Regions from separate parts of the Cupriavidus oxalaticus genome, predicted to be linked through region 1. Evidence: predicted binding sites of a transcription regulator. Region 1 holds the regulator's gene; the other holds the start of a gene.
What was found. The regulator LexA, encoded in region 1, represses DNA repair genes until DNA is damaged. The targets are predictions, from matches to a motif close to ACTGTATNNNNATACAGT.
Positions count from the first base shown of each region.

Region 2: JTE92_RS18485 (DUF2471 family protein) is a predicted target of LexA. The motif match lies at 1,900-1,917, and genes of this name have one in related genera.

Region 1 covers NZ_CP069812.1:2,276,223-2,283,783, forward strand. Annotated here, with positions in the region: gene rpsR (30S ribosomal protein S18) at 1-72, opposite strand, end outside; gene priB (primosomal replication protein N) at 76-375, opposite strand; gene rpsF (30S ribosomal protein S6) at 453-827, opposite strand; gene JTE92_RS22925 (asparaginase) at 940-1,932, opposite strand; gene lexA (transcriptional repressor LexA) at 2,215-2,871, shown strand; gene JTE92_RS22935 (hypothetical protein) at 2,985-3,155, shown strand; gene JTE92_RS22940 (hypothetical protein) at 3,192-3,542, opposite strand; tRNA gene JTE92_RS22945 (tRNA-His) at 3,645-3,720, opposite strand; gene JTE92_RS22950 (hypothetical protein) at 3,822-4,100, opposite strand; gene dusA (tRNA dihydrouridine(20/20a) synthase DusA) at 4,895-5,872, opposite strand; gene JTE92_RS22960 (NADPH-dependent FMN reductase) at 6,142-6,705, opposite strand; gene JTE92_RS22965 (enoyl-CoA hydratase/isomerase family protein) at 6,866-7,561, opposite strand, start outside.
Region 2 covers NZ_CP069812.1:1,298,918-1,306,478, reverse strand. Annotated here, with positions in the region: gene JTE92_RS18505 (DUF6566 family protein) at 1-6, opposite strand, end outside; gene JTE92_RS18500 (hypothetical protein) at 247-507, shown strand; gene JTE92_RS18495 (cupin domain-containing protein) at 548-1,054, shown strand; gene JTE92_RS18490 (hypothetical protein) at 1,274-1,555, opposite strand; gene JTE92_RS18485 (DUF2471 family protein) at 1,932-2,222, shown strand; gene JTE92_RS18480 (hypothetical protein) at 2,232-2,519, shown strand; gene JTE92_RS18475 (hypothetical protein) at 2,524-2,775, shown strand; gene JTE92_RS18470 (hypothetical protein) at 3,553-3,750, shown strand; gene JTE92_RS18465 (hypothetical protein) at 4,316-4,489, opposite strand; gene JTE92_RS18460 (DUF2188 domain-containing protein) at 5,115-5,336, shown strand; gene JTE92_RS18455 (DUF2188 domain-containing protein) at 5,457-5,672, shown strand; gene JTE92_RS18450 (hypothetical protein) at 5,871-6,116, opposite strand; gene JTE92_RS30715 (pilin) at 6,180-6,635, opposite strand; gene JTE92_RS18440 (lysozyme) at 6,921-7,382, opposite strand; gene JTE92_RS18435 (hypothetical protein) at 7,379-7,561, opposite strand, start outside.

The DNA.
Region 1 (7,561 bases):
CTTGCGCTTGAACAGCGGGTTCTGTTGCTGGAAGCGCTTCTTGTTCTTGTTGTCACGTTTGACGAATGCCATGATTCAATCCTTTACGAATGCTTTACATCCGGTGATGTGAAAGACGAGAGCCTTGCTGTTGCGGTGCTTGCGGGCGAGGAATCCTTCGCAGTCGAGCAGCGTGCCGAGCGGGAGCCGCTCAAGCCGCTGGCCAACCGGCCCGATCCCCATCGCTGCGATGGCAAACTCGACCTGCCGCGGCGTTTCCGCCTCGACCGCCTCGCCGCTGTACTGCAGGATGCAGTTCACGACGGGCACCCCGGCCGGGGTATAGCGCAGGGCGTCGCGTTCCGCCAACGTGGCGGCAAGCCGAAGCTGGTTCAACGCGGGGCCTCTTGCTGTTTGCCATCGGTGCCGCCCTGGCCGACGCTGTCAGCCGTGGCTCGCACCGCAGTCCGCACTCAGGCGGGCTGGCCTTCGGTGGTCGTTTGCGCAGCCTTGCGGGCTTCTTCGCGCTGCACTTCCTTCATCATCGGCGAAGGAGCGGTCTCGGCCTTCTTGGTCTGCACGATCAGGTGGCGCAGGACGGCGTCGTTGAACTTGAACGCGTGTTCCAGTTCAGCCAGGGTGTCCTTGCCGCATTCGATGTTCAGGCAAACGTAGTGAGCCTTGGCCAGCTTCTGGATCATGTAGGCCATCTGGCGACGGCCCCAGTCTTCCACGCGGTGAACGTTGCCGTTCTGCGAGGTCACGAGCTGCTTGTAGCGCTCGATCATGGCCGGCACTTGTTCGCTCTGGTCCGGGTGGACGATGAAGACGATTTCGTAATGACGCATTGACGCTCCTTTTGGGATTAGCCACCCGGGCGTCACGAGTCCGGTGTGGCAAGGTTGAATAGCCGTAAATTATAGCCCGGCGCCGGTCCGCCGTGCAAGCAGCAAGCCTGCCTCAGGCTTGGGCAAACGCTGCCTGCAGGCGCAAGGGGTCCCGCGCCAGCGCAGGATCCGCCGCAAGCGCCAGTGCCAGCAGCACCCTCGCCTTGTATGGGTTCAGGTCCGCGGCAGAGACAAAAACGCCATCGGACGGGCTGGGGTGCGCCGGAATCGCCACATGGCCTGCCCCGGTGCGTGAACTGCGCACCACTGCCACGCCGGCGATGGCGGCATCCACCAGGGCTTCCGCCAGGACTTCATGTATCGAACCATTGCCGGCCGCGGCCACCACCAGGCCCGCCACGCCGGCCTGCACCAGCGCGTCGACGGCGATCCGGCCCGGTTGCGCGTAGCTTGCGACGATCTCAACCACCGGCCATGCGCGTGGCATCGGCCCGATCGCCCATGCCTGCCGGGGCGTGCGGGCGAAGCGCACGTAGTCATCCTGCACCATCCCGAGCGGCCCGCATTGGGACACGAAGGCATCCACCGCCGACGTATGCGCCTTGGCGACATCGCGCGCCGCGTGGATCTGCTGGTTCAGCACCACCAGCACGCCCTTACCGCACGCATCCGGATGCGCCGCCACCCGGACCGCGTCGAGCAGGTTGAGCGGGCCGTCGGCGGATAGCGAGGTGGACGGTCGCATCGCTGCCGTCATCACCACCGGAACCGGACACGCCTGCGTCAGGTGCAGCGCCATCGCGGTCTCTTCCAGCGTGTCGGTGCCGTGCGTGATCACGATGCCCGCCACATCCGCCTGCGCAGACCAGTGTTCGACGCGCGCCGCCAGCGCGGCCCACAGCGCGAAGGTCATGTCCTTGCTGTCGACCTGCGCCACCTGCTCGGCTTCGATCCGCGCCACCGACTTCAGCGCCGGCACCGCCGCCAGCAACGACGAGACGGGCACGGTGGCCGCCTGGTAGTGTGCGCTGCTGGCGGGGTTGCCCGAAGCGCCGGCAATGGTGCCGCCGGTAGCCAATACAACGATGCGAGGCAATTGGTTCATGGGTGCTGGGGGGCAGGAAACAGGAAGGTAACGCATGCGCAGGGCGCATCGAATCGCGATTGTAATGGCGGACCTCCGCCTGCATGGCGTGCGCCGAGGCCTATCGGTCACCGCGCGCCGCCAAAAATTCTGCTTGCGCTGACGCCGATACTGTATAAAATCACAGCATACTGTTTAAACATACAGTGCCCGGCCCGCCGGATGCAGGATTTGCGGACAGCCCCGTTCGTGGGCAACCCGCTCCCACCCCTGCCCAGCGCGCCCGCACGGAACGGCGATCCCATGGCGACCCTGACACCCCGGCAGCAGCAGATTTTCGATCTGATCCGCAGTACGATCCGCCGTACCGGCTTCCCGCCCACGCGCGCCGAAATTGCTGCCGAATTCGGCTTTTCCTCGCCAAATGCCGCGGAAGAACACCTGCGGGCGCTGGCCCGCAAGGGCGTGATCGAGCTGACGCCGGGCGCCTCGCGCGGCATCCGCCTGAAGGTTTCGCGCAGCGATTCGGAAATGCCGGACCAGTTCTCGCTGCCTGTCCCTGGCGTATTGCAGCTGACGCTGCCGCTGGTGGGGCGCGTTGCCGCCGGCAGCCCCATCCTTGCCGCCGAGCATATCGACCGCCAGTACCAGGTCGATGCCTCGGTCTTCGATGAACGCCCCGACTATCTGCTGCGCGTACGCGGCCTGAGCATGCGCGACGCCGGCATTCTCGACGGCGACCTGCTCGCCGTGCGCCGCGCCAGCGAAGCGCCCAACGGCAAGATCGTGGTGGCACGGCTCGGCGACGATGTCACAGTCAAGCGCCTGCAGCGCCGCGGCGGTCATATCGAGCTGATCGCGGAAAACCCGGACTTCGCCAACATCATCGTTGAACCCGGGCGCGAAGAGTTTTCGCTGGAAGGCATCGCGGTCGGCCTGATCCGATCCTCCGGCTTCTAGCCGGGCACGGCAGGCCTTGCGCCTGCACGGACCCACACGCTCCATTGCTTTGCAGACGCCGCCCGGCTTGCCGGGTGTTGACCCCGCTTTTGCCTGAAAAAAGAGGTGCAACCATGCCGCAAACCCACGACGTCGCCGCCCGCCGCCCGGTCAAGCCGGTACCCTTCCGCCAGTGCAAGGGCGTACGCGTTTATCAGGGCGCGCAGCGCCGGACCATGGTAGGCAGCATGGCCGCTATCTGCAGGATGCTTGAACTGGAAACCACGAACAAGCTGGCCGTTTGAAGCGGCGCCACTTTCTGACCTGCGCCCTGCCCTGAATCAGCTACGCGCGCACGCCTTGGTTTCCGTTTCCAGTTCTTCCGGCGTCATCTGCGGGAACCATGTATTGGTCTTGCGGAGTTCGACGGCCGTGCCATCAGGCCTGGCCGTCAGCGAAATCAGGTAGGCATAGGCAAACTCGCCGCTGCCGTTTGGCTGCCCGATCCGGATTTCCGTCTGGTTCCGTGCCGGCAGGTTGACGACCGTCGCCTCATCGCCGAGATTGTTGCGCAGGCATTTGGCAACGTCAGCCATTTTTGCCGGCGTGAACAAGCGCATCGGGGGACGCGCACGAATGTCTTTTTCCGACGTGCCAGTGGCACACCCGGCCATCATCGCGGCCACTGCCACGCCAGCGCCCACTACCGCTGCTCGAAGGAACATATGAACCCTTTGGAATCAGATCCAGAAAGCAAAACAGCGCCCGTAAAGGCGCTGTTTTGCTTGGCAACTTGGGGTGGCTGATGGGACTCGAACCCACGACGACAGGAATCACAATCCTGGACTCTACCAACTGAGCTACAGCCACCGTAGAGGTCATCAGCGAAGCGCTGATCGACGAAAACCAAGATTATACAAACACTTTTCCGAGATGGCTAGTATTCCGCACAAATTTTTTCGGGGCCTGCATCACGCCTTGCGCGGCTGCCACTTGGCCTCCAGCAACACTGCCTGCTTGATGGCGGCAATGGTCTCCGCCTCGGTGTCGAAGTGGCCCAGCAGCCGCCGTGACTTGCCGTTGAGGACGGCCTCCTGCAGCGCCCTGCCCGACGCTTCCGAGGTGCCGTGGTGCCAGCAGTAGCGCGCCGTCCATTTGCCATCCTGTAGTGGTTCAGCGACCCAGACCAGCCTGAAGTCCTCAAACACCTCGCCGAATGACTCTTCGTTGTTTGCGTTCGCTTTGTCCACGCTTGCTGCCGTCCATTCGCCTGTGGCGATGCGAAGAATCGTAGCACGCAGGCCAGGTTGCCAGAGATGGGGGCGGTACGCGGGCGCGACAGAGGTTCGCCGGAACCTGGCGCATTGGCCGTGGCCCAACCATCTTCTGGAAGATTGCAAGGAAGGAGCATGCGAACAATGCTTGGACGCCTGGCGGGAGTCTTGTCGCTGCTGGGAATGGTCGCGGCCCTGGCGGGCTGTGCGGGCGGCGGAGCCGATGGACGGGAGTCGGGGATTACGGCCTACGGAACGCTGGACGTCGGCATCAGCCATACTTCGCGATAGATTTCGCGCACCAGGCGTGACCGATGGAACTCTTTTCCATGCCGTGCGGTCAAATCGGCTCGAATGGTGCGATCGCAACAGGGCAAAAAAAGAGTCCGCAGCGCGGACTCTTAACTTTAGCGATCTCAAATGCCCTGAAGGCCGTTGCAATGTAACTGTCATCCGGGAATTACACCATTCGGGTAAACGAAAAGCGCCGGACGCGCCGACGAAAAAAAAGCCCGCCGAAGCGGGCTGAATAATCAGTTGAAGAAAGCCCTGTATTCGAGGGCAGGCACAGTGTAAAAAAGTGCCCTGCCCCGGCGAATTAGGGGAATCCCTTTGAAACCCTTTACGGACGCCGGTTTCCAGTCGATCCGACATGGCAAGTGTCGCACCCGCTACCCTCGGGAACCGATGCATAGATTGGCGATTCGGTGTTAGAGCAAGGACTCAAGCGCCCATAGCGGGACGATGCCCAGCGTTCAGCGCGAATCGTGCTATGCCGCCAGCGGCTCTGACGCCAGGGGACGCAGGTGTGTACGCGCCTCGGCAAACAGTGCATCCACATCGGCGCGAGTGCGCGCGGCATGCATGCGTTTTGCATCGGACAGCACGCGGCGCCAGCCTCGTCCTCCCGCAACGCCGCGGTACAGCCCCAGCATATGTCGAGTGACTGCGCCCATATACCCGCCGCGTTCGACCATGTCGCCGATATAACCCTGCATCGCTAGCTCTACATCCAGCCGCGATCGCACTGTTGCCTCGGCGTCGCCATAGAAGCGCACGTCCATTTCAGCCAGTACATAGGGCTGGTGATATGCCTCGCGGCCAATCATCACGCCGTCGACGTGCTGCAGATGCCGCGCCATCTCGTCATAGGTGACGATGCCGCCATTGATCAGGATCTCGAGCTGCGGAAATTCCTGTTTCAGCTGGTATGCCACTTCATAGCGCAGCGGTGGAATCTCGCGGTTTTCCTTTGGGCTCAGGCCTTTCAGGATGGCATTGCGCGCATGAACGATAAATGTGTCGCAGCCCGCCTCCGCGACCCTGCCGACAAAGTCCCGCACGAAATCGTAGTGCTCGATGGTATCGATGCCGATGCGATGCTTCACCGTCACCGGGATGCTGACCGCGTCGCGCATCGCCTTCACGCAATCGGCAACCAGCTCGGGCTCCGCCATCAGGCAGGCGCCGAAGGCACCGCGCTGCACGCGCTCGGACGGGCAGCCGCAATTCAGGTTGATCTCCTTGTAGCCCCATTGCTCGCCCAACTTCGCCGCCGCGGCCAGGTCTGCGGGTTCGCTGCCGCCCAGCTGCAGCGCGACAGGCTGCTCCGCCGCATCGAAATCCAGGTGGCGCGGCACGTCACCATGCAGCAGCGCGCCGGTGGTCACCATCTCGGTATACAGCCAGGTATGGCGACTGAGCTGGCGGTGGAAGGTGCGGCAATGACGGTCAGTCCAATCCATCATCGGCGCCACGGATACGCGGCGCGGACTAGCCGCGGCAGGTTTACCTTGAAAAATGGTCATGGGGAGCGGATCGGCGTGACCAATCCTCATGCTACTTGCAGATATCAACGGCGCCCGGGAAGGCGGTTCCCGTGCGCCGGGGGCGTCGCACACAATTCAGCCGCAGCAGTATCGCGGCTTTTCGGGAGGCGCATGAGTTTACCACCCCGGCAGATCTTTCGCCGGAGATGCTGCCCGCACGGCGAAAACCTCGACGCCCGCGCCCAGGCTTATCGCGTGGCTGCGGTCTTGTCGATCCACGTGGCGAACGCGGCCAGGAACTTGTCGAGAAAGCCCCGCGTGGATTCGTTCGCTATGCCGCCCTGCTCGTCGAACAGCTTGTCGACGCCGCCGATATAGGCTTCGGGCATTTGCAGCAGCGGGACATTGAGGAACACCATCGACTGACGCAGGTGGTGGTTGGCACCAAATCCGCCGATGGCACCCGGCGAGGCACTGATGATGGCGCCGGGCTTGCCGTCCCAGACGCTGCTGCCATAGGGGCGCGAGCCCACGTCGATGGCGTTCTTCATTGGCGCGGGGACGGAGCGGTTGTACTCAGGCGTGACGAACAGCACCGCATCGGCACGGCGCACGCGGTCGCGGAATGCAGCCCAGGGCTGGGGCGGCTTGTCGTCCAGGTCCTGGTTGTAGAGCTGCAGTTCGCCGATCTCGACGATCTCCAGCTTGAGTTGCGCCGGCGCCTGCGCGATCAGCGCCTTGGCCAGCTTGCGGTTATACGACTCCTTGCGCAGGCTTCCCACCAGTACAACGACATCACGAGGATTGCTCATCACGGCTCCTTTGTCTGTGTGGACACTTGAAGCGGACGGCGCGGGCGCCATGGCTGGCATGGCTGCCCGCGCCGGTCCAGCCACTACTCTACCCGAGTCGCGACTGGCCTGCCGTGAGGCGAGCGGCGCGCACGGCCGCCCGGCAGTGGCGACGGGCTGCTCAAGCGTCCTTGCCCAGCGCGGCGAGCGGATGGTCTTCCGCACGCCACGGGCTGTCGAAGAACGACTGGACTGTCTCGCGACCAACCTCATCCAGCCGGGCATGCTGCCAGCGCGGCTTGTGGTCCTTGTCGATCGCCAAAGCGCGGATGCCCTCGACGCCGTCGCCCTTGCGGAACACGTAGTACATCATGTCCAGTTCCATGCGCAGCTCATCCTCGAGCGACATGCCGCGCGCGCGGCGGATCTGCTCCAGCGACACACACAGCATCAGCGGCGAGCGGCTGCGCAGCATGGCAGCGGTCTGCGCAGCCCAGTCGCCCGGTGCATCGCTGACGGCCGCCAGGATATCCTGCGCGGTATTGCCGGCGAACAGCGCGTCGATCTGTGCGGACAGGCCCGCCAGCGTGCTTTGCGCAGGCTGGCAGTCAGCGCGGTGCGGCGCGGTGAAGCCTTCGATATGCGCAAGGACGGCATCGCCGCTGGCAAACTGCTGCGCGCGCAGCGAATCGACCAGCTCGGCCAGCCGGTTGCCCGGCAGCCAGGCATCGGCCAGGCCTGCGTACAGTGCATCGGCCGCGCTGATCGCGGTGCCGGTCAGCCCCAGGTATTCGCCGATATGGCCCGGCGTGCGTGCCAGGAACCAGCCACCGCCGACATCGGGGAACAGGCCGATATTGGTTTCGGGCATGGCCAT
Region 2 (7,561 bases), 980 kb from region 1:
CGCCATCGGCATCCCCTGTCAGCGGCCCCTGCCGGCCATCCTGTCACCTGCGCAAAACCGCAGGCAGCGTGCACGGTATTGCTTCCAAGGTTATACCAATCCGGAAAGAGGCCATTGGCGGCGCACGCCGCGCGGAAACAAGAATTTGGAGCGTGACCGGACCGCAGGCGGCGACTATACTGTATATCCATACAGTTATCCGACAGGCGTCCTGCCTTGGCCGCGCTGCCGCATGGTCCTTGCCATATGCCCCTGTACCAATCCGATTCCATCCTGCTTGAGGCCTTCTACTTCGGCGACGATGCGGAATCCCTGCGCCTGCCCTGCGGCAGCGTCAGCATTGACGCCGGCGCCATCATCGTCCACGGCATCGAGCCCGACCTGCTCCGGTCGCTGCGCTGGACGCCCGATTTCCTCTCGTTCGAAGCGCATGGCACGCGCCACCGCTACCCGGTCAGCCGCCCCGCGCTGGTTGGCCCCGCACAGGCACGCTTCGCCCTGCTTTAAGCTATGGCTTCCGCCTGCACCATGCCACGCCAACGTCCACATGCCAGCCCACAGCCTTGCCGCCAACGAACTGATCCGCACGCTTGCACTGAAGCCGCACCCGGAAGGCGGCTTCTATCGCGAGACCTACCGCAGCGAAGAACGCATCGTGTGCGCCGACCAGCGTACGCGCGAAGCCAGCACGGCGATCTACTACATGCTGTGCGGCAACGATTATTCCGCGTGGCACCGGATCCGTTCCGACGAGTTGTGGCACTTCCACGCCGGCTCGCCGGTAGCAGTGCACAGCATCGCCGACGGCGGCATCGTCACGCAGCGTCTCGGCGATCCGTTGCGCCACACCGGCGCGTCCTTCCAGGCGATGGTGCCCGCCGGCCGGTGGTTTGCCGCGGAACGCGTGGACCTGGGAGACGGCGTCGACTTTGCGCTGGTCGGTTGTACCGTGGCACCGGCCTTCCAGTTCAGCGACTTCGAACTGGCCGATGCGGCCGCGCTTGCGGGCCTGGCAAGCGGGCATGACACCCTGCTGCGCCGGCTCTCGCGATAGCGCGCGCGGCAAAAAAACAGCCCGCGCGGCGGGGTGCGCGCAGCAGCGTCACACTGTACATTCATACAGTATCTTTCCGGTGTCCCATGTCACCCGAAACTGCCAACTGCCCTTTTTGCGGCACCGCCGCCGAGCGCCTGCGCGCCTACGGCCATGTGGTCAGCGCAAGCCCGCCATCGCCAGTGCAATGCGGAAACGGCTGCGGCAAAGGTCGCGTATTCATGAACGCTTGCATTCGACCTTCTCTTCATACTCGCCGTCGTCATCCCATTTACGCTCGATCAGGCACGGCCCGTCGCGGTACTTTTCCTTGCGCTCATAGCCGCGCGGACCATCCTTGCACTTGCGCACCTCCTTGTATTCGCCATCCCGCTTGACCTCGCGCTCGATCTTGCAAGGGCCGCTGCGGAATTTTTCCTTGTACTCGCCGCCGGCATGAGAGACGGGCGAAACGATCAGGCAGGAGAGGACGAGGATGGCAGTGGGGAGCGTTCGGGCCATGGGAAAACAGTGCGCAAGGGACGACCGAGCATAGCAACACCCGGTCGGGCAGGCTGTATCAAAGCGTTACGCCTGAAACGTCTGAAGCCCCGCCCCCGAGAACGAAAAAACCCGCCTGGCTTTCACCAAGCGGGTTTCTTGTTCTGGTCGGGGCGAGAGGATTTGAACCTCCGACCACCTGCACCCCATATAGATATGAAGTGTAACAAAAACAGTAAGTTAGCTTATTTCCTCTAACTTGCTGCTCATCTTTTGAGCACAATGGCATGCGGCTCGGCGGGTAGATTTCGAGCCAAGTTAGACAATTTCTCGCGCATTCCCAAGGCCGCCCTCTCACGCGCTATACTGGATATCCATACAGTACTTTCACCCGACCATGAACGCCATTAACGCCGCTGAATCGTCCATCATCGAAGCCACGCCGGCCATCGTCGCCAAGCACCGCGCCGCCGGCATCCTGACCTGGAAGCTTATTCACCAAATCGAAGATGAGGTCATGCACGAGGTGGCCCAGTCGGGCAAGCATGCGTCCAACCTGCTCCGCATGCTGAAGTCCTCGCCGTTTTTGGGTTACCCGAAGGACGATACGCCCGCCGACTTCACGGGCAGCGAAGTGTTGCCGATCACTTTCAGCGTGATCCAAGACGCCTGGAATCGGGTCAACTGAACCGACGCCATGGGCAACAGCAAACTCGCCGCCGGCTGCCACGTTCGGACCACGGCCTATGACCCGGTTCCACCAATCGGGGCGAGCGGCATTCTCGCTCAGGTCCAGGGCAATCACATTGCCGCAGGACTGCGCACGCTCGGCCCAGCCACACGCGAGGCGCCAAGCCACCACGAGGTGCTTGTGGATGCCGGCCATCTTGGGACCGTGCGCCTATTTGTCGAGAAGAAGCAGGCCCGGCACGGCCGGCATTCGCACTACTTCTGGTCGGCCTACCGGGCCGAGCTAGCGAACTAGCGCCATGTCGGCTACCACCATTTTTCTCGAAGCCCATTACTTCGGCGAGGACAGCGAAGAACTGCGGCTGCCGTGCGATGCGGTCGCGGCCACGGCCGGCGGGCTCGTGGTAACTGGGCTGGAAGCCCGACACTTGCAGGCGCTGACCTGGCGGCCGGACTTTCTCTCCTACTGGTCCGATGGTCTACTGGTGCGGCTCGCAGTCGGGAGCTGGACTGCGCTGGGCGACACCACGGTTCGCTTTTCGCTGCGCTGAAGCAATGCCCCGCAAAAACCTGCCCGCGCTAGTAAGCCACCTGATCGCGCAAGGCGGCCTCTATGAGGGCTTTGTGCTGACGCCCTACTGCGACCGCGTCGCGGAGTGCCACAAGTAGCTGAATCGCCAGGCTGGGATCCTGGCCATCGGCCCGTAACGCGCGAACCATCTTAATCTGTTGCCGCACTCGTCCCCTTCCCTCCCGCAAATGCCTTTGGGACTGGGCTAAGTGCCGCTGCTCCATTTCGAAGTTGACCATGTCCGCTCCGCACGCATTTGGACCACCAAACGCTCTTTCATACTAGTGTGGCCACCAAGTTTTGAGGCAGTTACCGGCTGACCTATAATTTAAGTGCTGACTGAGACACGCCCGTAGCAAGCGAAGGTAGGTCAGCGAAACGATCACATTTCCCCATATGAAACGTGGTCGTGCAGGCCGGCGACCTGCAAATCCGAACCGGGTCAAATGATCCGGTTCGGCCGCGTGCAACGACAACTGAAAGCGCCGAGCACCTGTGATGGTGCTTTTTTTATGGCCGCCGATTTGCGATCGGCGATCAGCTTGGGGCGAAGCCAAGCGACTTCGCGCGAGCTTGACATCACAAGAAGATTTCGGTGTTGCGCTTTCGCGGCGCACAGCCCCAGCTCATGCCGTAAAAAAATGTTTCCCGCGTTGCGAGCCGGCTTGGGTCAACACAAAGTGGGCGGACTATTACCGAGCGCAGCCTTCGGCTGTGCGGACTTCATGCAAACCTATCCCCTTCGCCGGAGACGAAGATGCTGAGCCCACATGAAATTGCCGCCTTGATGCTCCTTAAGGATGCCAACGAGACGCCCGAATTGGATCCCGCCGACCTGAATGCCCTGGCGCGCAAAGAACTCGTACAGATGGACCGCCAAGCGCACCAACAAGGGCGCGTACGCCTTACCGGTCGAGGCCGCCAGTTCCTCGCCACCATCGCTCGTAGAAGCTGACCCATGACACCCAAGCCCCGGCACCAATTCTGCCGCCGTGCTAGGGGCGTCCACCGCAATCGCCGCCGCGTGATCGCTTAACTCTGAATTTCACAAAGTCTAATTGCCGCAAGGCGCCTGGCCTCATAAAGTGATCGGATGCGCTCCCTCCCTGCCAACACTGAGCGCAGCGCATGCTTGTGCCCTCGCCCACCCCGGCCGAGGGCTTTTTCTATTTGGCCTACATTCGAAATCCGCGCATCGCTTGCAAATCAACCATATGGCCCATATCAAGCCTTACGTCCATTGTTTAACCTTCCCGATACAGTCCGCCGACGGGGACGGGACCGGGATTGCTGGTGAACAACGAGATCAGAGACCCTGACAGGGTTACGAGGAATCGCCGCCTTCTTGATAACGCTCTCCACGTTCACAGCGAAGTAACGCCGGCGGGCTGCCCCGGCCTTTTCACCGCTCTCCCCCAAAAGACGGACAGGAACAGCTTGCGCAGATCGCGCCCGCGCCACACCGCGCGGCCTACCGAAGTGGGTGAGCGGGTCCGCTACGGCAGCGCCAGTATCCCAGTTCAGCGCACGCGCCCAGCTCTGTCTTCGCCCGCATGATTTGCTGTCTGCATGATGGCATGGATAGCATTGATGCCCGCCGTAAGGCGCTCGTAGATCGGAACACCACCGAAAACCAGATAGCCCAAAAACACGATCACCCCAAGGACGGCAAAGAACAAGTCGCGGTCGTGCACGGCCCCCCCCACACAGTTCAGTACAGCACTAACCTAAGTTTCATTTAAGAAACGTAGCGTGAGGTGGTAGAAATGTTGGCGACGCAACGGAAACCCGGGCTCGTTTCGATGGACGGCCAGAGGACTCATCTGAGAGCGATACCACAAAGAAAGCGCATGTCCGCACGCCCAACTGGCCCACAGCATCAGAGACGCTTGGGTGTAGCCTTACGGCCTCCATTTGGCATGGCCGAGGATTACTGAAGGTCATGGGAGGCCCGAGGACGACACGCGGCGTGGTCCGGGCTTGGATGCGCCAACCATCGCCAGATCTCGGAACATATGTCTAAAAATACATCACCCAATTGTGGTATGAAGCAGAGAGCATGTATATACTGCGGTTCGGGCGCAACTTCATGTTGTCCCCTTCCCGTTGAACCCCCGGTCCGTCCGGGGGTTTTCTTTTCTGGCCTCCCCTCGCGACCCAGCTGTGGTGTCATTTGCTGGCCCGGCGCTCGCCCCTTCGGTCCGTAGCCAGCCACCACAACACCTTCATCGTGACCTACAAGAATGTAGGACCGCGTCCGACAGAACCCACCCCCGCCTGCCCCTAGAAAGGAGATATAAACAACGAGCGGAGATGACGATGTCAGTATCCACAGTTGAAGTGATGTTCACCAAGGATCGCCGCTGGGTAGTGGCCTGTGAGGGATCAGAGGATCATGTCCCCTGTGCCTCGCGGGGTGTAGCAATCGCTGCAGCGATGAAAATAGCAATTGAGAACGACGCCGTCCTACTGATTCATGGCATCGATGACAAGCCAGATGAACTGTTCTTCAAGGAATGCGAAGCCAGCGTCGTCGAGTAATTCGACTGGCGACGAAAAGACGCGCACACGATCCGACTGTGCGGTCTCGCACAGTCGCCGATGGCACTCCGGGCGCACCAGCGCTAGATGTAATTTATTAACAGTATGGAGGACGCCACCATGCACGCGCACAATATCCACTTGATCCCAACCGGCAAGTTCGGCTGGGTCGTCGAGGTCGAGGGGGAAGACGAAGCGAGCGCGGAATACCTGACGCAGGATCAGGCGGTCGCCGCTGGCACAGAAAAAGCGAAAGAGGATGGCGTTGCACTATTCATCCACGGCCGAAACGGCAAAATCCGCGAACGCTACACCTACAGCAAGGACACTCACTAGCGCCGATGCCCGCCAAAGGCTGCGCGCCTAACCGGCTGCGAAGCATTGCTGGGACCGTTAAGCTGTTGGGCGCAGACGACACGCCAATTGCCTAGCGCCGCGAATTGCTGGACACTACGCATGCCGACTCGTCGGCGGCTCGCCGTACTACATGACCCCTCGAAGAGTGATGTGGTGCAATGGCGGGCCTTTTTGCCTTTATGCACCCTTCCACTGCTTGCGCGCTTCTATTAGCGCAAGCGCCATCGCCTCCCCGAGATCCGGCGGCACGCGATAAATCGCAGCTAGATTGCGCATGCGCTGAACCTCCCGGGCCACGTCATCGGGCGTCTCGATCGGGGGCAGTTCGGCCGCCATCTTGAGGCGCTCGTACAGCAGATCGATCAGTTCCTCGTCCAGCGAGGCGACCAATTCGGCTGCGCTGGGTAGGATGGGCAGCGTCAACGGATACTCCAGATAGAAAAAGGCGCCCCATACAGCGGGCGCCCGATGTTCGCAACTAAACGCTTAGTTGGCCGCGCACTTAATGCCACGACCAGGCGTCGTAGCATCGCAGCCAGTGCCCGTAATCGTCCATTGCACAACGCCGTTTGCCAAGGCAGGGGTGTACTTCAGCGCCATCTTAGCGCCCGCCGAGGTAGTACCGGTGGTAATCACATCAATAATACCGTTGGCCGTCGTGAGCTGATCGACATACGCGACCGTTGCGCCAGCATTGGCTGCAGCGATGTCCGCCGGAATGTCGCCCACACCACCGCCGCAACCAGTGAGCGTACCCTTGTCCTGAGCACACATAGCAACAGCCGTCTTAAATGCCCCAATTCCGCCTGCGGCGCCGGACACCTTGGTGCGCTGCTGGTAGTCAGCATATTGCGGGATAGCAATTGCCGCCAAGATACCGATGATCGCGACCACGATCATCAGTTCGATCAGCGTGAAGCCTTTTTGTACCCGTTTTCCCATCCGCGCTTTTTTCAGCATGAGTTGACCCCCAAGAATTTTAAGTTACGCAGCGAATTGCTGCTGGCAGGCAATAGAGCATGAGGTGTGCCAGGTACCTCGAATGAGTTAAAACCCGGGGTGAAACGACAATTTTTGTCAGTGCGGCTGCGAACACGGCGAGTAAGTGACAAATTTTGTCACCCACAGAGGGGTGTAGAGGTGACAAAATTTGTCACCCTGTCTGTGCGATGGGTGACAAATTTTGTCACCCGGTTTAGCAACGTTTCTATCAGAAGTTAGCCCCGACTATATCAACGCTGCCTCTGCCTCGCGCCGCAGCACCAAGCCGCGCAGTACGCGACCGCCGCCGCGGTTCCACTTCCGGATCTCGGCCGGAACGTCTGCCCATCGCTTCGCATTGATCCGCTTGCGCAGCGTGCTCGCCTTCAGGTTGCCAGCCCCGAGGTTGAACGCGAAGTCGATGATCGCAGCCAGGCGCTCGGGCGTGTCGATACCCGGGCAGAGCCTCAGCACCGCCGGCAGATAGACCGTGCGCACCTGGTCGAGCAGCATTACCTCGGCGACCACCCGGGTGATGGGCGGATCTTTCAGCGTCACCGCGCGTCCGTCCAGGTACCGGGTCGCCCCGTAGCCGATGGTTGGGACGCCGGCCGGGCACAGGTAGGGGCGCAGATACAGCCCCTCGAAGCGCCGAGCCAGCGCAGCAGCAACCTGGACTGCCAGCGCGCGAAACTCGGCGACCGTCATACCTTGCTCCGGGTCGACGACAGCACGCGCACGGCGAAGAAGAAGCCGAGGATCACGCCCACCAGCTCGCGGTCCCACTCGGTCATCTTGAAGCCCTGCGCGTTCAGCGCCACGCACCACAGCATCAGCGCGATGGTTGCGGCTGCCGGCCGCACGATGCCGTTCCAGGTGTCGACCAG